Regions from separate parts of the Mumia sp. ZJ430 genome, predicted to be linked through region 2. Evidence: riboswitches for the same ligand, from Rfam matches in the RefSeq annotation. Region 2 holds a riboswitch; each other region holds the start of a gene.
The links. A riboswitch is a leader RNA that binds a small molecule or an ion and turns the genes downstream of it on or off. The one in region 2 is predicted to bind cyclic di-AMP.
Positions count from the first base shown of each region.

Region 1: it holds a riboswitch for cyclic di-AMP, as region 2 does, so the genes downstream of both, HCT63_RS12085 (C40 family peptidase) here and HCT63_RS20685 (transglycosylase family protein) in region 2, are expected to answer to the same signal.
Region 3: it holds a riboswitch for cyclic di-AMP, as region 2 does, so the genes downstream of both, HCT63_RS18360 (C40 family peptidase) here and HCT63_RS20685 (transglycosylase family protein) in region 2, are expected to answer to the same signal.

Region 1 covers NZ_JAAHFK010000002.1:1,142,758-1,150,189, forward strand. Annotated here, with positions in the region: gene HCT63_RS12075 (MerR family transcriptional regulator) at 1-142, shown strand, start outside; gene HCT63_RS12080 (DUF3048 domain-containing protein) at 285-1,310, opposite strand; gene HCT63_RS12085 (C40 family peptidase) at 1,384-1,974, opposite strand; cyclic di-AMP (ydaO/yuaA leader) riboswitch at 1,981-2,142, opposite strand; gene HCT63_RS12090 (cysteine desulfurase family protein) at 2,463-3,602, opposite strand; gene nadC (carboxylating nicotinate-nucleotide diphosphorylase) at 3,604-4,458, opposite strand; gene nadB (L-aspartate oxidase) at 4,452-6,014, opposite strand; gene nadA (quinolinate synthase NadA) at 6,011-7,279, opposite strand; gene HCT63_RS12110 (NUDIX domain-containing protein) at 7,305-7,432, opposite strand, start outside.
Region 2 covers NZ_JAAHFK010000002.1:320,583-328,014, forward strand. Annotated here, with positions in the region: gene HCT63_RS08095 (NAD(P)-binding domain-containing protein) at 1-396, opposite strand, end outside; gene HCT63_RS20245 (hypothetical protein) at 555-995, opposite strand; gene HCT63_RS08110 (LysR family transcriptional regulator) at 1,141-2,049, shown strand; gene HCT63_RS08115 (hypothetical protein) at 2,052-2,321, opposite strand; gene HCT63_RS08120 (APC family permease) at 2,441-3,862, shown strand; gene HCT63_RS20685 (transglycosylase family protein) at 3,901-4,362, opposite strand; cyclic di-AMP (ydaO/yuaA leader) riboswitch at 4,364-4,526, opposite strand; gene HCT63_RS08130 (hypothetical protein) at 4,813-5,757, shown strand; gene HCT63_RS08135 (TerC family protein) at 5,831-6,844, opposite strand; gene HCT63_RS08140 (hypothetical protein) at 7,050-7,432, shown strand, end outside.
Region 3 covers NZ_JAAHFK010000004.1:439,752-447,183, reverse strand. Annotated here, with positions in the region: gene HCT63_RS18365 (long-chain fatty acid--CoA ligase) at 1-626, shown strand, start outside; gene HCT63_RS18360 (C40 family peptidase) at 881-1,909, opposite strand; cyclic di-AMP (ydaO/yuaA leader) riboswitch at 1,921-2,070, opposite strand; gene HCT63_RS18355 (hypothetical protein) at 2,197-2,460, opposite strand; gene HCT63_RS18350 (DEDD exonuclease domain-containing protein) at 2,567-4,345, shown strand; gene HCT63_RS18345 (Lrp/AsnC ligand binding domain-containing protein) at 4,392-4,676, shown strand; gene trpD (anthranilate phosphoribosyltransferase) at 4,689-5,741, opposite strand; gene HCT63_RS18335 (response regulator transcription factor) at 5,738-6,172, opposite strand; gene HCT63_RS18330 (heme-copper oxidase subunit III) at 6,246-6,893, shown strand; gene HCT63_RS18325 (cytochrome c) at 7,026-7,432, shown strand, end outside.

The sequences.
Region 1 (7,432 bases), 820 kb from region 2:
GGTCGTCACGTCGATCGCCAACCTCCTGCCCGTCGCGGCGCAGGCCGTGGTCGCGGTCTTCCGTGACGAGCTCGGTCACGCGATCGATGAGGCGCTCGGCGAGGAGCTCGCGGCGCTGGCGGAGCAGAAGCCCGCGAGCTGAGCCCCGCAGGCCTCGCTGCGAAGAGACGACGGCCCCACCCGACGCTGGAGGGAGGGACCGTCAGGTGGGGCCGACCTCTGGGGTCGATGCTAGGTCGCGAGGCGGGTCACAGCCCACCCTTGTGGCGTGTGATGTCGCTCGCTCAGCCGCGGACGGAGATGCCACCCGCACCCTGGGGCACGAGCTCGACGAACACCTTGCCGGGCTCGAGCACGACCGGCTTGCCGCCCGCGACCAGCCGGACCGGCGCGCCGGCGTTCTTCTTGCTCCAGCGGGCCTCGAGCATGGTGCCGCCGTGGAGAACGACGGCCTTGCCTTTGCCGGTGAACACCGTCTCGGGGACGGGGTTGCCAGCCGGGTCGCGGTAGCCCGCGTCGGCCTGGCGCGTGAACAGCACGAGCACCGTGTCCGGGGAGAAGTCCTTGCCCTTCTGGGCGTGCCCGTTGACGCGCGTGTAGCGACCATCCGCGTACTTCCAGCGGGTCGCCGAACCCCGCGAGAAGCGGACGTCGAACGAGGTCGCCTTCTTCTTCGCAGCAGTCGGTGTCGCGCCGAACGGGAGGTAGGGGGCGGGGATCGCCGCCTTGCTGGACGCGTGCTGGTCGGCGTAGGCGTCGAGGTCGAGCAGCCGGTCGTACGGGGCACTCTTGGCGGAGTCTCGCGTGAGTGTGAGGTTGCCGGTGTCCTCGCTGTGGAAGTCGACGCCGGCGGCCTTGATCTTGCGGACGGCGACACCGGCGCCGCCGGAGGCGATGAGATGCCCACCGGTCGGCTTCACGAGCGCGATGTCGGTCGTACGGGTCGACCGTACGTGCCCGACCTTGTCCGGAGTCTGGGAGTAGAAGAATGCCGCGAGACGGGTCAGCCCACCCTCGACGAGCTCCTCGACGACCATGTCGGCCTCGGACAGCCCGTACTGCGGAGCACCGGCGGCCGTGTTCTCGATCTTGACGAGGAACGCGGGGTGGTCGGGCAGTCCCTTGGGCGCCGCCTTCCCGGTGAACGGGTTGGCACGGATCAGCGTCGCGGCATCACGGCTCGCGTCAGGCGTGTCGGGCGTCGGCTCCGGCTCGGGATCAGGCGAGCTCGAGCACGCAGCGACGAGGGCGAGCGCAGCGAGGGCAGCGGTAGCGCGCGCGGTCGCGCGGAGGTAGTTGCTCACGGGCATGCTCTCCATGGTGGAGCAGGGCCGGTGCCAGGTGTGGCACCGGCCCTGCCGTGTCGGTCTCGAGGGTCGTACGTCAGGCGCGCAGACGGACCGTGCCGGCGGACCAGCCCTTGGTCCAGATCCGCTCGACCTTCACGCGGCTCCCGGAGTAGGGCGCGTGGAGGATGCGGCCCTTGCCCCAGTAGATGCCCACGTGGTACTTGCGGGATCCACCGAAGAAGACGAGATCGCCCTTGCGGATGTTCTTCTTCTTGATCTTGCGCACGTGGCGGTACTGCGAGTTCGCGGTACGGGGCAGCTTCACGCCGGCCCTGCGGAACGAGTACGACGTGAGACCCGAGCAGTCGAAAGCGCCCGGGCCACTGGCGCCGTAGCGGTACGGGTCGCCCTTCTGGCGGGCAGCGACGCGCGAGGCCTTGCTGATGCGGGCAGCACGGCGCTTCTTGGCGGCGACGCGCTTGGCCTTCTTGCGGGCCTGCTTGGCCTGCTTGGCGGTCGGGGTCTTGGCTGCGGTGGTCTTGGCGGCCGCCATCTTGGTCGACGAGGTCGACGCCTTGGCGGTGGCGGCCTGCGACTCGCCGGCGGTCGAGACCACCATGACGAATGCAGCGAGCAGTGCGATGGGCAGCGCGACGAGGCGATGCATCCGGGGGTTCGCGAACATGAGTGCGTGGTTTCCCTTCCACGCCTGCGAAGTGAGCTGTCGGATTAGGGCCGAAGGATGGCCCTGCCCTTGCGGGCTTCACCCCGAGCACGCATGACCGCGGACGGTCTTCGTGCAGAGTTGGTTCCTCCGCTCCTGCCCCTGGGTGGGGGTCGATGATGGGGGCGTGTGCAGGTGGGGCAGGACTCGGCGTTTCCCACACACGATGTTCAGTTGTCGAGCCTCCGGGTCGCGTTCTCGGCTGGCTCATGTGAAGTTGTCCAGGCCCGTAGTCGAGCCGCGGGTCACCATAGACACGATTCGAGCCGAGTCTCAAACCCCCCCAAGCCATCACAAGACGTACATGGGCACCTGTCCAGGTACGGACCCCCTGAGATCACAGGGATCGAACGGGGTCGTCGTGAAGCCGCTCACATTGATCTCGGTTATGCATCGAGACGGTAACAGAATGGTTACGGCCGCAACGGCAGACTTGCCGGAACGGTCAGTTATCCGGCCAGTGCACGCAGCGTTGACACTGCGTTGATGACGGCTGCTGCGACACCGTCGAAATCAGCTCCCGACACTGCAGCGAACCGCACCGCCGTCTGGGCGACCTCCGGCTCCAGTCCGAGCGCAAGCAGCACCGCTGACGGCTCGTCCGAGCCGGCCGCACAGGCAGATCCGCTCGAGCAGACGATGCCGTGGTCGTGCTCGAGGGCGAGGAGCACCGCCTCCCCTGAGGTGCCGGGGAAGCAGAAGGACGCGTGGCCGGGGAGGCGGTGCTCGGCGTGTCCCGTGAGGAGTGCGCCGGGCGCGCCCTCGAGCACCTCGCGGACGAACGCGTCCCGCCCCGCGGCCAGGTCGGCACGCTCCTCGTCGCACCCTGGCCCCGTCGCCAGCCGCACAGCGGTCGCGAGACCGACCGCCGCCGCGACGTCCTCCGTACCCGACCGGCGACCGCGCTCCTGCCCTCCGCCGTGCACGAGAGGCTCCAGCGCGACCCCTCGGCGTACCCAGAGCGCCCCGCTCCCCTTGGGCGCACCGAGCTTGTGGCCGCTCAACGACAGCGCGTCCACGCCGAGATCGGCCGGATGGACCGCGACGGCCCCCATCGCCTGGACGGCGTCGGTGTGCATCAGCGCGCCGGCCCGGTGGGCGATCGCGGCGAGCTCGGCGACCGGCTGGAGGCTCCCGATCTCGTTGTTGGCGAGCATCACCGAGACGAGCGCGGTGTCCTCGTCGATGACATGCGCAGCCTCCGCGAGGTCCACCACGCCGTCGCCGTCGACGCCGAGACGGTGGACGTTGAAGCCGTGGAAGCGTGCCAGGTAGTCGCACGCCTCCAGGACCGCAGGGTGCTCGACGACCGAGGTGACGATCGCGCGACCGCGAGGCCGTGCCAGCGCCAGGCCCTTGACCGCGAGGTTGTCGGCCTCCGTACCGCCGGCGGTGAAGACGACCTCGGTCGGTCGGCCGCCGAGGGCGGTCGCGACCTGTGCGCGCGCCGCGGTCAGCGCACGGGCCGCGGCGTCGCCGAGCCCGTGGCGGCTGGACGGGTTGCCGAACTCTCCCGTGAGGTACGGCCACATGGCCTCCAGCACCTCACGGCGTACGGGTGTCGTCGCCGCCGCGTCGAGGTAGCGCACCTCAGCTCGCCACCTCGACGTCCAGCCCGAGGTCGAGGGCGCGGACGGAGTGCGTGAGTGCGCCGACGGAGATGAGGTCCACACCGGTCAGGGCGACCTCCCTGATGCCCGGCAGGGTAATCCCGCCGCTGGCCTCGACGAGCGCACGCCCGGCGATCGTCGCCACCCCCGTCCGCAGGTCCTCGAGCGAGAAGTTGTCGAGCATGATCGTGTCGACCCCTGCGGCGAGGACCGCGTCGATCTGGTCCAGCCGGTCCACCTCGACCTCGAGATGGACGGTGTGCGGGAGCCGTTCGCGCGCGACCCGCAGCGCCGCCGTGATCTGCTCGGGGTCGTCGCCGAGCACGGCGAGATGGTTGTCCTTGGCCATCACGGCGTCCGACAGCGAGAAGCGGTGGTTGTGCCCGCCGCCGCACGCGACCGCGTACCGCTCGAAGGCACGCAGGCCGGGCGTCGTCTTGCGGGTGTCGACGATGCGGACGCCCGTGCCGGCGACGGCGTCGACGTACGCGCGGGTCTGGGTCGCGATGCCTGACATCCGTTGGGCGAAGTTGAGGGCGACTCGCTCGGCGCGCAGGACGGCGCGGGCGCGGCCCTCGACCGTCGCGACGACCGTACCGGGCTCGAGGAGATCGCCGTCGCGGAGGACGAGGTGCACCGTCGTCGCAGGGTCGACCTGACGGAAGGCCGACTCAGCGACCCGTGCGCCGGCAAGGACACCGCCCTCACGGGCGACAAGGACGGCCGACGCCCGCGCGTCTGCAGGGACGAGCGTCTCGCCCGTGAGGTCGCCCCACGGAGCGTCCTCCTCGAGCGCGGCGGCCACGGTCTTCTCGACGTGAGCCTCGGTCAGCACGGGTGTCCTCCCTTGCGCACCCACGACAGGTGCCGGTCGAAGGCGTGGTCACGCTCGGGATGGTCGGTACGGAAGTGGGCGCCACGCGACTCCTCACGGGCGAGCGCAGCCATCACGACGACTCTCGCGACCTCGAGGAGGTTCGCGTCCTCGTACGCCGCGGTGGTGCCGTCGACCACAGCTCTCCAGCCGGCGAGGGTGTCGGCCGCCGCGGCGAGAGTCTGACCGTCACGGACCAGGCCGGCCGCGGCCCACATCGTCGCCTGGAGCCGCGCACGGTCCACAGGTGTCGCCGCAAGAGCCGGAGGAAGGTCCTCGTACGGGCTCGGCTCCCCGTCCCAGGGCGCGGGCGCCTGGACGCCGAGCGCGGCAACGCACCGGCGAGCCATCACCGCCCCCTCGAGCAACGAGTTGGAGGCGAGCCGGTTCGCGCCGTGCAGACCGGTGCAGGCCACCTCGCCGACGGCGTACAGTCCGGGGACGGTGGTCCGGCCGTCGAGGTCGGTCCGGACGCCCCCCATGAAGTAGTGCGCAGCGGGAGTGACGGGGATCGGATCCTCGTCCCAGCGCAGGCCATGCGCACGGCACCGGGCGTCCAGCCCCGGGAACCGGCGCGCGAGGAAGTCGGCCCCCAGCGAGGTGGCGTCGAGCCGGACGGGCTCTCCACCCTGCTCACGCATCACGCGGGCGATCTCGCGGGCGACGACGTCACGAGGGGCGAGCTCAGCGTCGGGGTGGGCCTCGCGCATGAACCGGTGCCCCCGCGCGTCTCGGAGGACGGCCCCCTCCCCGCGTACGGCCTCCGAGATCAGGCCGCCGCCCGGGACCGCCAGGCGCGTCGGGTGGAACTGGTACATCTCGAGGTCGCCCACGACCGCGCCAGCGCGCATCGCAACGGCGAGGCCGTCCGCGGTGGCCACCGCGGGGTTCGTGGTGTGGGCATAGAGCTGGCCCGCTCCCCCGGTCGCGAGCACGACCGCGTCGGCGACGAGCGTATGCGGCGGACCGCTGGGGTCGCCGACGATCGCGACCCCGGCGACGACTCCGTCGTTCACGACGAGATCGGTGACGAACGTGTGCTCGCGCACCTCGACGTCGCTGGCGTGCAGCCTGGCGACGAGCGCGCGGACGAGCTCGGCCCCCGTGGCATCGCCCGCGGCGTGCAGGATGCGTGGCGCCGAGTGCGCTGCCTCCAGCCCGAGCGCGAACCGCCCGTCGTCGCGATCGAAGCGGGTGCCCCACCGGACGAGGTCGGCAACGGCGTCGGGGCCGCCCCCGCACACGGCCTCTGCGACGGCGCGGTCGACGAGGCCTGCGCCCGCCGACAGGGTGTCGGCGACGTGGGCGGCGACGGAGTCCTCGACACCAGGACGTGAAGCCGGGTCGAGGACGACGGCGACACCCCCCTGGGCGTACTGGGTCGTCGACTCCGTGAGCGCTCCCTTGGTCACGAGGACCACGTCGTGGCACGCGCTCGCCTCGATCGCTGCGGTCAGGCCCGCGATGCCCCCGCCGACCACGACGACGCGGAGCCGCCGTCCGGCCGCCGCACTCATGCGCGCTCCGGCGGACGGGCGGCCAGCATCCGCTCCAGCGCGACCCGCGCGCCGGCGGCGACGTCCGCGCCGACCGTGATGCGGTTCTCGACCCGTCCCTCGACCAGACCTTCAAGGACCCAGGCGAGGTAGCCGGGGTGGATCCGGTACATCGTCGAGCACGGGCAGACGACCGGGTCGAGGCAGAAGATCGTGTGCTCGGGGTGCTCGGCGGCGAGGCGGTTGACGAGGTTGATCTCGGTGCCGATCGCGAACGTCGTCCCCGCGGGCGCGGCCTCGACGGCCTTGCGGATGTAGTCGGTCGAGCCTGCCTCGTCGGCGGCGTCGACGACCGGCATCGGGCACTCGGGGTGGACGATGACGCGGACGTCCGGGTGCTCCGCGCGCGCCCTCTCGATCTGTGCGACCGTGAAGCGCTTGTGGACCGAGCAGAAGCCGTGCCACAGCAGCACCTTGGCCTCGAGGAGGCTCTGCTCGTCGTTGCCGCCGAGGGGCTTGTGGGGGTTCCACATCGGCATCGCGTCGAGGCCGACCCCCATCGCCTTGGCGGTGTTGCGGCCGAGGTGCTGGTCGGGGAAGAACAGCACGCGGTGCGCGCGCTCGAACGCCCAGGTCAGGACCGTCTCGGCGTTGGAGGACGTGCAGACGATGCCGCCGTGGTCGCCGCAGAAGCCCTTGAGCGCGGCGGACGAGTTCATGTAGGTCACCGGGATCACAGGGACCTTGCCGTCAGCGTCGGGCTCGGTGCCGTACAAGGCCTCGAGCTCGGCCCAGCACTGCTCCACCGTGTCGATGTCGGCCATGTCTGCCATGGAGCAGCCAGCTGCCAGGTTGGGCAGGATCACGGCCTGCTCGGGGCGGGAGAGGATGTCGGCCGTCTCGGCCATGAAGTGCACGCCGCAGAAGACGATCGCCTCGGCATCGGGGCGGGTGAGGGCGGCGTTGGCGAGCTGGAACGAGTCACCGAGGAAGTCGGCGTGCGTGACGACCTCGTCGCGCTGGTAGAAGTGGCCGAGGATCACGACGCGGTCGCCGAGCGTCGCCTTCGCCGCACGGATCCGCGCGTCGAGCTCGCTCGCCGACATCTGCGTGTATGCGGCGGGCAGGCCGCCCTGCCGTGGCGCGTCGGCGGGGATCGCGTCGGCCATCGACGCCCCGGGCCCGTACGATGGCGGCGCGAGGTCGAACGTCCACGGGCCGTCGGCCAGGTCGGGCGCGCAGGTGGCGCCAGGGGCGCTGCGGACGACAGTGTCGACAGAGGTCATGGTGGTGCCTTCCTGGAGGAGCCTGTCAGAGGCCCGTGAGAGGTCCGTTGTCCGCGAGGTCGTTGGCCTCGCGGTGGCGATAGAGCTTCGGGGGACGGTGGCGGCCACCGACGAGGTACTCCCCTGTCGGCTCGACGTCGCCGCTGGCCTCGA
Region 2 (7,432 bases):
AAGGTCGGACGGGTCGCGGTACGCCGTCGCGTCGAGGACGGGGGTCGTCCGGGCGAGCTCGGCGGCAGCCGCGGGGACGTGCGGGCGCGGGTAGGCCCCCGTACAGAGGACGACCGAGTCCGCGTCGAGGTCCCCGTCGTCGGTACGGAGCCGGAAGCGCGCCGTGCTCCCCCGGTCGACCGACGTGACCGCCACGCCCTCCCGTACCGGGGCCACGTCGAGGTCGGCGTAGTCCTGGAGGAAGGCCACGATCTCGTCCCGCCCGACGTGGCCCTCGGGCTCGTCGCCGTCGCCGGCTCCCGGGGAGGCGGAGCGTCCAGTTCGGGGTGACGAGGGTGGAGCTGTCCCACCGGTTGCGCCAAGCGCGCGCCACCTGGTCACGCTCGAGGACGACATAGTCGACGCCCGCCTCGCGCAGCTCGTGGCTGACAGCGAGCCCGGCCTGTCCCGCACCGACGACGATCGTGGTCATCGCACCCTCCTCGTACGCCCCGTGATCGACGATGCCCCCTCCCGAAGCGATCCGGGAGGGGGCACGCAATCTCGTACGGAGGTCAGGCGGCGGCAGCCACTCCGCGCTCGGTGAGCGCGGCGAGCTCGGCCGTGCCCATCCGCAGGGTGGGATCGCGCTCCTCCATGAAGACGTCGTACGAACGGTCCACGGCCAGCGCCATCGGCGGAGCGGCCGGCAGCGACGCGATCGCCGCCTCGGCCTCCGCACTCTGGGCTTCCTCGCGATCGGCACGCTTCTTGCCCGCGATCATCCAGAGCGCTTGGCCGCCGATGACGACCCAGATGAGGTTCGCCGCAGCCGAGGGCCACACGTGGTTGAACGCCGCAACACCCCCCATGAGGCCGGCGCCCAGGAGGTTCGCCGTCTGGTAGCGCGCCGAGGAGGCGCTCCACCGGCCACGGCTGACGAGTAGGTACGCGGCAGCGCCCGCGACGGCGCCAAACCACCCGAGGGCGGTGACGAAGTCAGCGAACGAGAACATGTGCGGCTCCGAGAGGTCGTACTGGGTGGGAAGGGGTGTCGCCTGCTGCCTCACCGCGAGGCCCCGGCGGCGACTCGTTCAGTCTGCGTGCGGATCGCATTTAGCACAATCGACCCTTTCTTGATCCGGCGTTTAGTATTACTAAATGCCTTCCCTCGACCCCCGCCGTCTCGCGTACTTGCTGGCCGTCTATCGGACGGGCGGCATCCTGGCGGCAGCAGATGAGTTGCATGTCACACCGTCAGCGGTCTCCCAGCAGATCGCACGACTGGAGTCGGAGGAGGGTCTCGACGTGCTCGTACGCGGTCCGCGCGGCGTCACCCTCACTCCCGCCGGCCGCGTTCTCGCCGAGACGGCCGAGCGGATCGAGTCCGAGCTCGTCGAGGCCCGCAAGACGCTCGCGACGATGGGCGAGGAAGTCTCGGGACGGGTCGCGGTCGGAGCGTTCCAGACGTCCATCCAGGCGATCGTGGGCCCGTCGCTGAGCAGGGTCCGCGAGGAGTTTCCGGGTATCGACGTCGTCGTCGCCGAGCACGAGCCCGACGACGCGCTCCGCCTGCTGCGCGCCGGCGAGCTCGATCTCGCGCTCGTCGAGCAGGACGAGGACTCCCCCGTCGGCGCGCCTCGAGGGATGAACGACGTCATCCTCCTCGACGAGCCGTGGCGCGTCGTCATCCCCGCTGCCTTCCCGACCCCGACGCAGCTGGCCGATCTCGCCGACGCCACGTGGCTCGGCGCCGAGAAGCAGGTGGCGGCGGCGCGCGCGCTCGTACGGCTCGCGGGGACGTTCGGCGGTCGGCTCCGTACGGCGCACGAGTTCTCCAGCTTCGAGGCGGCGCACGCGCTCGTCGCTGCAGGCGAGGGCGTCGCGATGGTCCCCGCGCTCGCCCTCAAGCAGGACCTCGCGACCGGCGTCGAGGTCGTGTCACTTCCCGGCCTCGGGTCGCGCCGCGTCGTCGCCCGCCACCGCCAGACCCGGCGCGAGCCCGGCGCCGCCGTGTCGGCCGTCCTCGAGACGCTCCTCGTCACCGCAGCAGGCGTGGAGCTGACGTAGGGCTACTCGACCAGCGGCGGGGGTGGCGGCCCCGCAGGGCGCAGGCGCTTCGCCTCGACCCACTGCTCGACCAGGGTCCCCTCCCCCTGCTTGCCGGGCACGAACGCAACGCGCGCGACCCAGCCCTGGGACTCGCGGCGCCACTCGATGACGAGACCGGGGTACGCGTCGGCCTCGTACCGGCTCAACGACACCCACACGTGTCGGACCGCGCCGCCGTCGCGCGGCTCGACGGCACGCCCGTCGCTGCCGTACCGCCTGTTCGTTCCCACGGCCACAGGATACGACGGGACTCGAACACATGTTCGATGTCCTCCCCTATTGGCGAGCCGGATTGCACCCATACGCCACGAGCACGAGAGTGGGGCAGGACCGAACGACGAGGAGCGTCATGACCGATAGCAGGCCCGATGCCACTGCCACCGACGAGGGCCGCGCCCCGGAGCTCCGCCGGTTCCTCACCCCCAAGTTGCTCCTGCTCTTCATCGTCGGAGACATCCTCGGCACCGGCGTCTACGCCCTCACCGGCGACGTCGCGGCCGAGGTCGGCGGCGCGGCCTGGCTGCCGTTCATCCTGGCCTTCGTGATCGCGACGCTGACGGCCTTCTCCTACCTCGAGCTCGTCACGAAGTATCCCCAGGCCGCCGGTGCCGCGCTCTACACCCACAAGGCGTTCGGGATCCACTTCCTGACCTTCCTCGTCGCCTTCACCGTGATGTCGTCGGGGATCACGTCCGCCTCGACCGCATCGCGGCTGGTCGCCCGCAGCGTCGACCAGGGGTTCAACCTGAGCTTGGACAAGACCGGCATCCTCCTCGTCGCGCTGGCGTTCATCGTCCTGCTGGCGCTGATCAACCTGCGCGGTGTCGCGCACGGCGTGCTCACCAACGTGGCGCTCACGTTCATCGAGCTCACTGGCCTGGCGCTCGTCATCCTCGTCGGGATCTGGGCAATGACGCAGGGGGACGCCGACTTCTCCCGAGTGGTCGCGTTCGACACGCCTGACGAGAAGAACGTCTTCCTCGCAGTGACGACGGCGACCTCGCTGGCGTTCTTCGCGATGGTGGGCTTCGAGGATGCGGTCAACATGGCCGAGGAGACGAAGGACCCCGTCCGCACGTTCCCTCGCATCATGCTGACGGGCCTTTCGATCACGGGCATCATCTATGTCCTCGTGTCCATCACCGCCGTCGCGCTCGTCCCGGTCGGCGAGCTCGCCGCCTCGGAGACGCCGCTGCTCACCGTCGTCGAACGCGGCGCCCCGGACGTCCCGATCGACGAGATCTATCCGTTCATCACGATGTTCGCCGTCGCCAACACTGCACTGATCAACATGTTGATGGCCAGTCGGCTCATCTACGGCATGGCCAAGCAGCGCGTGCTCCCGCCGGGACTCGCCCATGTAGGTGCGCGCCGCCAGACGCCATGGGTCGCGATCCTCTTCACGACCGTGATCGCGTGCGGCCTCATCACGTACGTGTTCAGCGCCAGCGACGACGCGATCGCCACGCTCGGCGGGACGACGGCCCTGCTCCTGCTGGGGGTGTTCACCATCGTGAACATCACGGTGCTGGTCCTGCGACGCGACCCGGTCGACGACGACCACTTCGTGACCCCCACCGTGCTCCCGGTCATCGCCGGCGTGACGTCGCTCTACCTCGTGACGCCACTCTCCGGGCGTCCTGCCGAGCAGTACGAGGTCGCCGGACTGCTCCTCGGCATCGGCGTCGTGCTCTGGGCGATCACGTGGGTCGTCAACCGCGCGGCGTACGGGGCCAAGACCTACGTGAAGGACCCCAGCGAGCTCGAATGAGAGCCCACCGGGGTCCGGGTGTCACGTCAGGCGAGGCGTCACCAGAACTTCTTGCGCCACCACCGCGGGAAGTGCCCGATGGCACCCTTCCTGGCGTACCGGTCGCTCCTGGCGAACCCCTGCCACTTCTCGCGCTTGAGCTTGTTGTTCAGACCGAGCTTGCGGGAGCAGCCGGGCCATGCGCCCCAGCCCTGCCCCTTGAGGACCTTCTCGGCGACCGCGATCTGCTCGCGCCGCTTGGCCTTGTGGGCGTACGAGGCGTACTTCTTGCCGCCGTACGCACGCCAGGTGCCCGCGCTGAACTGGAGGCCACCGTGGTAGCCGTTGCCGGTGTTGATGCGCCAGCGCTTGCCTGACTCGCACTTGGCGAGGCGCTCCCAGGTCTTGTCCTTGGCTGCGTTGGCGGGCGTGCTGGTGAAGACCAGCATCCCCAGAACCATGCCGGCGAGCGCCAGCGTGAGAGCGACGCCACGACGGGCGACGCGGAGGGCGTTGAACATGTTGTCCCTTCACAACGCCTGTGGGGTTAGCTGTCGGGTTCGGGCCGAAGGTGCCCGGCCTGCCGCGTTGTTCGTGCGGCAAGGCTTCACCCCAAGGAGCCAAGGCTCCAGAGATGGGTTCCCCACTCCCGCCCGTTCAGATCAAGGTTCGCCGGCCCCCGTGACCGGCCATCCGGGGTAGGCCTCGCCCTTGGGCGGGACTCGGCGTACGAGCGAGGCCTCCGTCAGGCTAACCCACACAAACAAGACATCAAGCCCAAGCGTGGCGGTGTGACCACATTCAGGGCGGCCGGGCGGCGGAGCGGCGGTGAGTCCGGTCCCACCGAGGCCCGCACAGTGGGACCTCAGTCACCGCGCCCGCATTCTCCACACACGCCTTCGGCTCCGCGGCATCCACAGGTGCGCGCGCAGGCGATGTACGGAGCCCGCGAGGACGCGTGAGATGACGGGATGCCCGCACCGACACCGCTTCCAGTTCAGCTGACCAACCGCCCGTTCTCGCGCGACGAGCTGGTCGCGCTCGGACTCTCGCCGAAGCTGCTCCTCGGCAAGCGTTTTCGCCGCCTTCATCCCGAGACCTGGGTGCACACGGATCACGCGATGACCGACAGCGACCAGATTGCGGCCGCGGCGCTCGCGGTGCCTTCGTACGCTCAGCCCACCGACGGCACGCGCCTCCGGATGCTCGGGTACGACGACCTCCCTCTGGAGCCGATCTGCTTCGTGGTGCCGGACGACCATCACGTCGCACTCGACGGCATCATGGTGCACCGGACGAAGGAGATGCCGCCTCTCGACGCAAGCGGGGTGACACCCGCCGCGGCATTCCTCGGATGCTGTGCCGAGGAGCCCCTCATCGACCTCGTCGCCGCCGGCGACTGGCTCCTCCGCCACGGTCACGCCACACATGAGGAGCTCGCCGAGCTCGCGATCCGCGACTCCTGGCGCCCCGGCGCAGACCGCGCACTCGAGGTCCTACCGATGCTGAACCCGCGTTCGCGCTCGCCTCGCGAGTCGAAGGTCCGTGCGATGCTCGTCATGGCCGGACTTCCCACGCCTGAGGTCAACGTGGACCTCTTCGTGGAGGGGAGGTTCCTCGGCTGCGCCGACCTGCTCTACCATCGATGGCTGCTCGTTCTCGAGTACGAAGGGCGCCAGCACGCCGAGGATGTCCACCAGTTCAATGTTGACATCGGACGGTACGAGGGGTTTCGCGACCACGGCGTCACGTACGTCCAGATCACGAGCGCACGTTTCGCCCGTCCACGTGCCCTCGTCATCCTCGTACACCGCAAGCTCGTCTCGCTCGGCTATGACGGGCCTGCACCCTCGTTCGGACCACGATGGCGCGCCCTCTTCGCCCCCGTACCCGGCCCTCACGCACGACGGCGGTGAGCCTGGTCCCACCCGATGCTTCTGGGTGGGACCGGACTCACCGCCGAGGCGAGGGACGCGCAGCGCGGCCGCGTCAGGCCTGAGGAATGTCCTCGTGCTCGTCAGGACGCTGCGGAGGCGGCTGGTTGCGCGTCTTCCAGAGGCTTGCAGCCGCGGTGATGCCGAGGACGACGACGATCACGCCCAGGCTGGCCAGCGTCGGCACCTCCGGCACGTCGATGTGCTCACCACCGTTGATGAACGACAGCTCGTTGGTGTGCAGCGCGTGGAGCACCAGCTTGACGCCGATGAACGCGAGGATCACCGAGAGGCCCAGCGACAGGTAGACCAGGCGCTGCAGCAGCCCGCCGAGCAGGAAGTAGAGCTGACGCAGGCCCATCAGCGCGAAGATGTTCGCGGTGAGGACCAGGTAGGCCTCCTGCGTGATGCCGTAGATCGCCGGGATCGAGTCGAGCGCGAACAGCAGGTCGGTGCTGCCCAGCGCCAGGATCACCAAGAACATCGGCGTCAGCAAGCGCTTGCCGTCGACGCGGATCGCCATCTTCATGCCGTGGAACTCGTCCGTGATGCTGAAGTGGCGCTCGGCGAAGCGGACGACCGCGTTGTCGCCAGCCTCTTCGTCATCGTGGTTGCGATAGCTCTTGACGAGCCCGTACGCGGTCCACACGAGGAACAGGCCGAAGATGTAGAAGACCCAGCTGAAGTTGTTGATCGCGGCCGCACCCAGCACGATGAAGACCGCGCGGAAGATCAGCGCGAGGATGATGCCGATCATCAGGGCCTCTTGCTGGTACACCCGAGGCACCTTGAAGCTCGCCATGATGATGATGAAGATGAACAGGTTGTCGACCGACAGGCTGTACTCGGTGAGCCAGCCCGTGAAGAACTCGAGGCCGTACTGGCCGCCGTGGAAGCTCGACACCCAGATACCGAAGGCGATGGCGAGACCGACGTATACCGTCAGCGCCAGCCCGGCCTCCTTCATCGACGGCTCGTGCGGGCGACGGGCGATCACGATGACGTCGAACAGCAGCACAGCGACGGTGACGCCGATCGTGATCCACCATTCGAGCGGTGTGACGTTCATACGGGCAGGTTCCTCCGGTCGGATCGTTCGTCAGGCCGGAGGTCTCTTCCGCCGCGACGGCGTAGAGCGCGCCTGGCACGACTCGACCCGCCGGGCTGCACCTGGTGCTGCCGTGATGACGACGGGTCGACGAAGGAATACTCCCCTCCCTGCGCCATTGTGCCAGAGGGTGCGCGCGGACCCGCAACGCGAGATGCTCAGCCCCGTGACGGTGAGACACGTAGGCCTGCGCGGAGCGCTCACACGACCGGCCGCCCGGGACGCTCTGCTGCGCGCGGGAGAGCCGCTCGACGTGCCCTCGCTCCTCGACGGAGCGGTGCTGCGGCTGCGCGAGGCCGACGTCCCCGGGAGCGCGGTGACGAAGGGCTTCGCCTGGGAGCCGACGGACGCCGAGACGGAGCACTGGTATCCCCAGGGCGTCACGACCTCCGCCGACGCCCAGGAGGGGGCGACGGACCGGGACGTCCTCGTCGCCACCTGGTATGCCCACCACCGCCCGCGTCGTACGGGCTCACGGCTCACGTTCGTCGATCTCGCGGCACGGCGATATCGGCACGTCCTGCTCGTCCGCGCGGTGAGGACGCCGTG
Region 3 (7,432 bases), on a different contig from region 2:
CCAAGATCGGCACCGTCGGACGCCCGCTCCCCGGCACCGAGGTGCGTGTCGCCGAGGACGGTGAGCTGCTGTTCCGCGGTGGCCAGGTCTTCCGCGGCTACTGGAACGCCCCCGAGGCCACCGCCACGGCGATCGACGCCGACGGCTGGTTCCACACCGGCGACGTCGGCGAGATCGACGCCGAGGGCTTCGTGTCGATCACGGGTCGCAAGAAGGAGATCATCGTCACCGCAGGCGGCAAGAACGTCGTCCCAGCCGTGCTCGAGGACCGCGTCCGCGCCCACGTCCTGGTCAGCCAGGCCGTCGTGGTTGGTGAGGGCAAGCCGTTCGTCGGCGCGCTCGTCACGCTCGACGCCGAGGCGGTCGGCCCCTGGCTGGAGCAGCAGGGCCGAGCTGTCGACACCCCGATCGCGGAGCTCGCGGAGGACATTGACGTCATCGCAGCGGTCCAGACGGCCGTCGACGAGGCCAATACGCACGTCTCGCGCGCGGAGTCGATCCGCAAGTTCCGTATCCTCCCGATCGACTGGACCGAGGAGGGCGGCCAGGTGACGCCGACCCTCAAGCTCAAGCGCAACGTCGTGATGCGCGAGCACCGCGACGACGTCGAGTCCCTCTACCAGTAGCTCGGCATCTGCTTGCGTGGTGAGCGCACCGTTGGCGTGCGGCCGTTGGTGGGGCTGGGCGTCCACCCCACACGCACTCGTGGACGCTGCCGCACCGACGTACGGGTGGGCCTGCGGCTGCCGTCGGTGCCTGCGGATGTCGGTTGCTCAGTAGCCACGTCATCTGGCCGCGTGACGACAAAGCCCCGGCCCACCGCGAGGTGGACCGGGGCTCTTGCCGCACGCGCGTCACCCGACGCGGTGCCGCACGCGCGTCACCCGACGCGACGGACTCCGCTCACGGGCATCACGTCCACCGACACGACCTCGACGCTGCGGCCGGGACGCGGGGCGTGGACCAGCTTGCCGTCACCGAGGTAGATGCCAACGTGGCTGACCGGGCTGTAGTAGAACACGAGGTCGCCCGGGCTCATCGACGAGCGGGACACGGACGTGCCCATGCCCGACTGCGCCGACGACGAGTGCGGCAGCGACACGCCCGCTGCGCCGAACGCGGCCATCGTCAGACCGGAGCAGTCCCAGCTGCCCGGACCCGCTGCACCGTACACGTAGGGCTCACCGAGTTGCGCAAGCGCGAAGTCGATCGCCTTCTTGGCGCGGCCGGAGGCGTTCACCTTGGGCGCGCTCGACGAGGCACGGTCGTCGTCACGCGAGGTGCCGCCGCCGTGATCGCCGTTGTAGACCTCTTCGCGCTCCGCGGGCGTCAGCCGCGCCACCACGGCCTCGGCCTCCGCGACACGCTTGTCGAGGGTCGCCTGCTGCTTCTTCATCTCGCCCTGGGCATCGGAGATGACCTCGAGCTTGGACGAGAGCTGCGTGCGGCGCACCTTCAGCTCGTCGGCCTCGCGCTCGAACGCTGCCAGGCGGTCGGCCTGCGTGCTGTTGTACGACTGCAGCGCCGCCAGGCCGTTGAGGAACTCGTCGGGATCACCGCTCGCGAGCAGCTGGGTCGTAGGGCCCATCGGCGAGCTGGTAAGACGGTCGGTGATGGTCTTGGCGAGATCGTTGCGGACCCCGTCGACCTCGGACTCCTGCACCTTGACGTCCGCGCGGAGCTTCTTGATCTGCTTCTTGGCGCCCTCGACCTCTGTCTTGAGCTCGAGGTAGCGCTCGTTCGCCTGCTCGGCTTCGTGGCTGAGCTTGGCCACCTTGCGCTGGGCCTCTGCAAGGCTCGGCGCCTGGGGGTCTGCTGCACTCGGCGACGCACTGAGCGTCGCGGCGAGAACCACTCCTGAGCCAGCGGCGATGGCTGCCTTCATCGACAGCTTGCGGCCGTTCCGCACGTGGGACGGTCTCCTTCGCGTTCTCGACGCCTACCGGGTGAGCTGACGGGTTCGGGCCAAGAACGTGCCCTACCGCGCCCGTGGTGCAGCGCGGATTCACCCCAGGAACGCGTGGGTCCCCGGCTCCGGCGTCGATCGGGGGACCTCGGCCGAACTAGGCGGCTTGCCTGCGCTCTCCGGGGTAGAGAACTCCTCAGGCACGCGAGCCTCACCCTACGCAAGGTGGGGGCCAAGAATCAACGACGACAGGGCCCGATTGTGCACGGTGTGCTTACTCACCCTGAACCTCACGGCTCGTCGGGCGCCTCGCTCTCGACCGACGTCACGAGCCGGAGCGGTGGCACGAGGCCGGCAGAGCTCAGTGCGGCGAGTGCTGCCCCCTCCTCGGCGTCGAGCCGTACGGCGTCGTCAGGAGGCCCGAGGAGCGCGGTGACGACGCAGTCGCCGCACGCCCGGGGGCGCGCCAGGCAGCGGGCGCAGTCGATCGTGAGGGACTCGCCGTGGCCCGTCGCCGGTCCCGGCTGCTGGTGGAGCACGCGAGATTCGTTCATGCTCGGCACGCTACGACCGTGGGCTGACAGAAAGCGGGACCAGCGACACGCCGTACGACCCGGCGATTCGTCCGTGATGTCAGAGCCGCGACCTAACGTCACCCTCATGAAAGCCCCCTCCCCCGCGTCGCCCGTCCCCGTCCAGGGGACTCTCGACGAGCTGGGCCGCGACCTGTCCGCCGTCACGTTCTGTGTGGTCGACCTGGAGACCACAGGCGGCTCGGCGTCCGCCGGCTCGATGATCACCGAGATCGGCGCGGTCAAGGTACGCGGTGGCGAGATCCTCGGCGAGTTCCAGACCCTCGTCGATCCCGAGGGCGAGATCCCGACCTTCATCGCGGTGCTGACCGGCATCACCGACGCAATGGTCGTCGGCGCTCCCCGCATCGGCGAGGCGCTGCCGTCGTTCCTGGAGTTCGCGCGCGGCACGGTGCTCGTCGCGCACAACGCGCCGTTCGACGTCGGGTTCCTCAAGCACTTCTCGGCCGCGCTCGACCTCATGTGGCCCGGCTTCGAGACCCTCGACACCGCACGCCTCGCACGCCGCGTCCTCGTGCGCGACGAGGTCCCCAACTGCAAGCTCGGCACCCTCGCACGCCACTTCCGCTCCACGACGACGCCCAACCACCGCGCCCTTGCCGACGCGCGGGCCACTGTCGACGTGCTCCACGCGCTACTCGAGCGCGTCGGCACGATGGGCGTGACCACGATGGAGGAGCTCGCGACCTTCAGCGCGCGGGTCAGCCCGGCCCAACGTAAGAAGAGCCGGCTCGCCGACCACCTCCCGCACTCCCCCGGCGTCTACCTGTTCCGTGACCGCCACGAGCACGTCCTGTACGTCGGGACGTCCAAGGACCTCCGTACCCGGGTGCGCTCCTACTTCACGTCGAGCGAGACCCGCACCCGCATGGGCGAGATGATCGCGCTCGCGACCCGCGTCGAAGGCATCACCTGCGCCACCGCGCTCGAGGCGCAGGTGCGCGAGCTCCGGCTGATCGCGCACCACAAGCCGCCCTACAACCGGCGCTCGCGCCATCCCGAGCGGGCAACCTGGATCAAGCTCACGCGCGAGCCGTGGCCGCGCCTGTCGTACGTCCGCAAGACCGACGACGACGCCGACTACCTCGGCCCGTTCACCCGGCGCGCCTCGGCGGAACAGGTCGCGTCCGCGCTGCACGAGGCGTTCCGCATCCGCCAGTGCTCCGGCCGTCTGCCGCTTCGTCCGTCCCGTACGGCGTGCGCGCTCGCCGAGATGGGGGGCTGCCTCGCCCCGTGCGACGGGTCGACCACCGACGCCGAGTACGCCACAGAGGTCGAGCGTGTCCGTGCCGCGATCCTCACCGACCCGGTCGAGGTCGTCGAGGCCTCCACCGACCGCATGCGGACCCTCGCCTCGCAGGACCGCTTCGAGGACGCCGCACGAGAGCGGGACCGCCTCGTCAGCCTCCTGCAGGCCACGCACCGCAGCCAGCGGCTCTCGGCGCTGCTCTCGTGCAGGGAGGTCGTCGCCGCTCGCCCGCTCGACCCGGCACGGCGCGAGTGGGAGGTCCACATCGTCCGGCACGGTCGGCTCGTGGCGGCGGGCGTCATGCCGGCGACGACACCGTCCCGCCCGTGGGTCGACGCCCTCCGGGCCATCGCGGAGACAGTGGTCCCGGAGCAGGCCCCGGCCGCGACGGCCGCGGAGTCCGAGCTCGTGCTGCGCTGGATGGAGTCCGAGGGCGTCCGCCTCGTGGACCTCGACGGCGAGTGGGCGAGCCCTGCCCGCGGGGCCGGCCGGCACCTTCCGATCGTCGAGGCCGCAGAGCGATCACGTGCGCTGGCCGCCCCCTTCGACGAGGCCGGGGGCGACGGCTGGCGCACCGAGCACCGGCCCCGTCGATGACGAGTAGGCTGCCCCGCGTACCCCGACTCGTCCGCCAGGAGGGCCCGTGATCACCGCGATCGTGTTCATCAATGCCGAGGTCGACCGCATCCCCGAGGTCGCTGAGGAGATCGCCGCCCTCGACGGCGTCAGCGAGGTCTACTCGGTCACCGGGCACATCGACCTGATCGCGCTCGTGCGCGTCCGTCGGACCGAGGACATCGCCGACGTCGTCGCCGACCGCGTCAACAAGGTCGCCGGCGTCCGCTCGACCGAGACGCACATCGCCTTCCGGACGTACTCCCAGCACGACCTTGAGTCGGCGTTCAGCATCGGCGGTGACCTCGAGTAGCGAACCCGGCCCTCAGACCTCGCGCTGAGAGGCCGCGGCCCACTCGTCGAGTGCACGCAGCGCCGCACCGGAGTCGAGCGCCTCGCGCGCCAGCGCCGTGCTGCGTTCCATCCGCGCGAGAAGGTCGTCCGTGGACCCCTCGTATGCGGCCAGACCCGCGCCGGCGTTGAGCACCACGGCGTCCCGTACGGGGCCCTGCTCGCCCTCGAGCACGCGCCTGAACACCGCGGCGTTGTACGCCGGGTCGCCACCGCGCAGCGCCTCGGCCGACGACAGCGCGATGCCGAGGTCGCGGGGGTCGAAGGTCTGCTGAGTGACCGACTTGGCCCCTTCCGGACCTCCGACGACCCACACCTGCGACGTCGTCGTGGTGGTGATCTCGTCGAGACCGTCGTCCCCGCGGAACACCAGCGCGTCGAGGCCCCGGCGTGCGAACACGCCGGCGACGACTGCGGCCATCCGGGCGTCGGCGACACCGACTGCCATCGCAGCGGGCCGGGACGGGTTGGTCAGCGGGCCGAGGAAGTTGAACGCGGTCGGGATGCCGAGCTCCTTGCGCGGAGCGGCGGTGTAGCGGAAGGACGCGTGGAACACCGGGGCGAAGCAGAACGTGATGCCCGTCTCGGTCGCCAGCTGCGCGACCCGCTCCGGTGTGAGGTCGAGACGGACGCCGAGCTTCTCCAGGACGTCGGCGGCGCCGCTCGCGCTCGACGCAGCGCGGTTGCCGTGCTTGACGACCAACGCTCCGGCCCCGCGCATCGTGACCGCTGACATCGTGGAGATGTTGACCGTCTTCGCCCGGTCACCCCCCGTACCGACGATGTCGACCGTACGGCCAGGGACCTCGATCATCCGTGCGTGGTCGAGCATGGTGGCCGCCAGCCCCTCGACTTCGGCCACCGTCTCGCCCTTGGCGCGCAGCCCGACGGCGAATCCGGCGATCTGCGCGGGCGAGGCGTTGCCGCTGAGGATCTCCTCCATCGCCCAGGACGTCTGCTCCTGGGTGAGATCTTCACCACCGACGAGCGCGCCCAAGATCTCCGGCCAGCGAGGGGCCTCGGTCATGCCGACGCCGCCGGGGCGGGCGCTAGGAGGGCGACCACCGCGTCGGCGAGACGCAGCGGGTCGACCGGGTGGTTCGAGACGCCGTCGGCCCGCGACCAGGTCGCGAGCCAGGCGTCCTGCTCGCGCGCGGTGAGCACGAGCAGGGGCGGGCAGCGGTAGATCTCGTCCTTCAGCTGCCTCGCCACACCCATGCCGCCTGCCGGCGTCGCCTCACCGTCAAGGATCGCCAGGTTGAAGCCGCCGGCGTCCATCTGCTGAAGGACGACGGGCAGCGTGGCGCACTCGACGTACTCGACCGGCGGGAGGTCCGGGTGGATCCTCCGCCCCAGGGCGGTCACCACCTGGGCCCGGGTTTCGGCGTCGTCGGAGTAGACGAGCACGCGCAGAGAGGCCTGGTGTTCGGATGCGGCTTCGGTGTTGGGATCGCTCACAGCGCGATCGTAGCGACTCCCGAGTCACTTCAGGCAGGGGTCGGGGATGCCTCGCCCACCTCAGGGGTTAATAATGACACCCGTGGCGACGACATCTGTGATCCCAGCATCCCGCCTGCACGGGCAGCCCAACCGACCGTCGCAGGTGACGGTCGGAACCGTGGTGTGGCTTTCGAGCGAGCTGATGTTCTTCGCGGCGCTCTTCGCCGCATACTTCACGATCCGCGCGGTGAGCCCCGAGCTGTGGGACCTTGAGACCGCCAAGCTCAACATCCCGTTCGCCACGGCGAACACGACGATCCTCGTGCTGTCGTCGGTCGCCTGCCAGTGGGGCGTCTTCGCCGCAGAACGGGGCAAGGTCGGCCGCAGTGGCAAGATCTGGCAGTTCCGCGAGTGGGGCCTTCGCGAGTGGTTCGCGTTGACCTACATCATGGGCGCGGTCTTCGTCGCCGGCCAGGCGCTGGAGTACGTCGAGCTCGTGCACCACGGCATCACGCTCTCCTCGTCCGGCTACGGGTCGACGTTCTACCTCGCGACCGGCTTCCATGGCATCCACGTCATCGGCGGTCTGATCGCCTTCCTGCTGATCATCGGCCGTACGTTCATGGCGCGGCGATTCACCCACGAGCAGGCGATCTCAGCGATCGTCGTCTCGTACTACTGGCACTTCGTCGACATCGTGTGGGTCGGGCTGTTCCTGACGATCTACGCCCTGCAGTAACGGTTCGCCACCAGGGAGCCGTCTTCGACGACCCCAGCGGCGAACCTCCAACAGAAGAACGCAAATAAGGCTTTAATCGAGAGATGACGTCCCCGCCGGGACGTCGCTGGCAAGGGGAACGAGGTTCACTCCGTGCGGTTCTTGTCCACCCACCGAAGGCACCCGCTCGCGGGTTACGCGGTGCTGCTCTTCGGCCTGCTCCTCGCGGGCGCGCTCTATGCCGCCCTCGCGCCCGGGAAGGCCGATGCCGACACCGCGGGTGACACAGCCAAGATCGAGCAGGGCCGCGAGCTGTTCCTGGTCGGATGCGCCAGCTGTCACGGTCTGAACGCCGAGGGCATCATGACCAAGAGTGGCGGCAACTACGGGCCGTCGCTGATCGGCGTGGGAGCTGCGGCCGTCGACTTCCAGGTCGGCACCGGCCGTATGCCCATGGCGCAGACAGCCCCCCAGGCTCCGCGCAAGGCCCCGGTGTTCAACGGTGAGGAGACCGAGGCGCTCGCCGCCTACGTCGCGAGCCTCGGCCCCGGTCCGGCCAT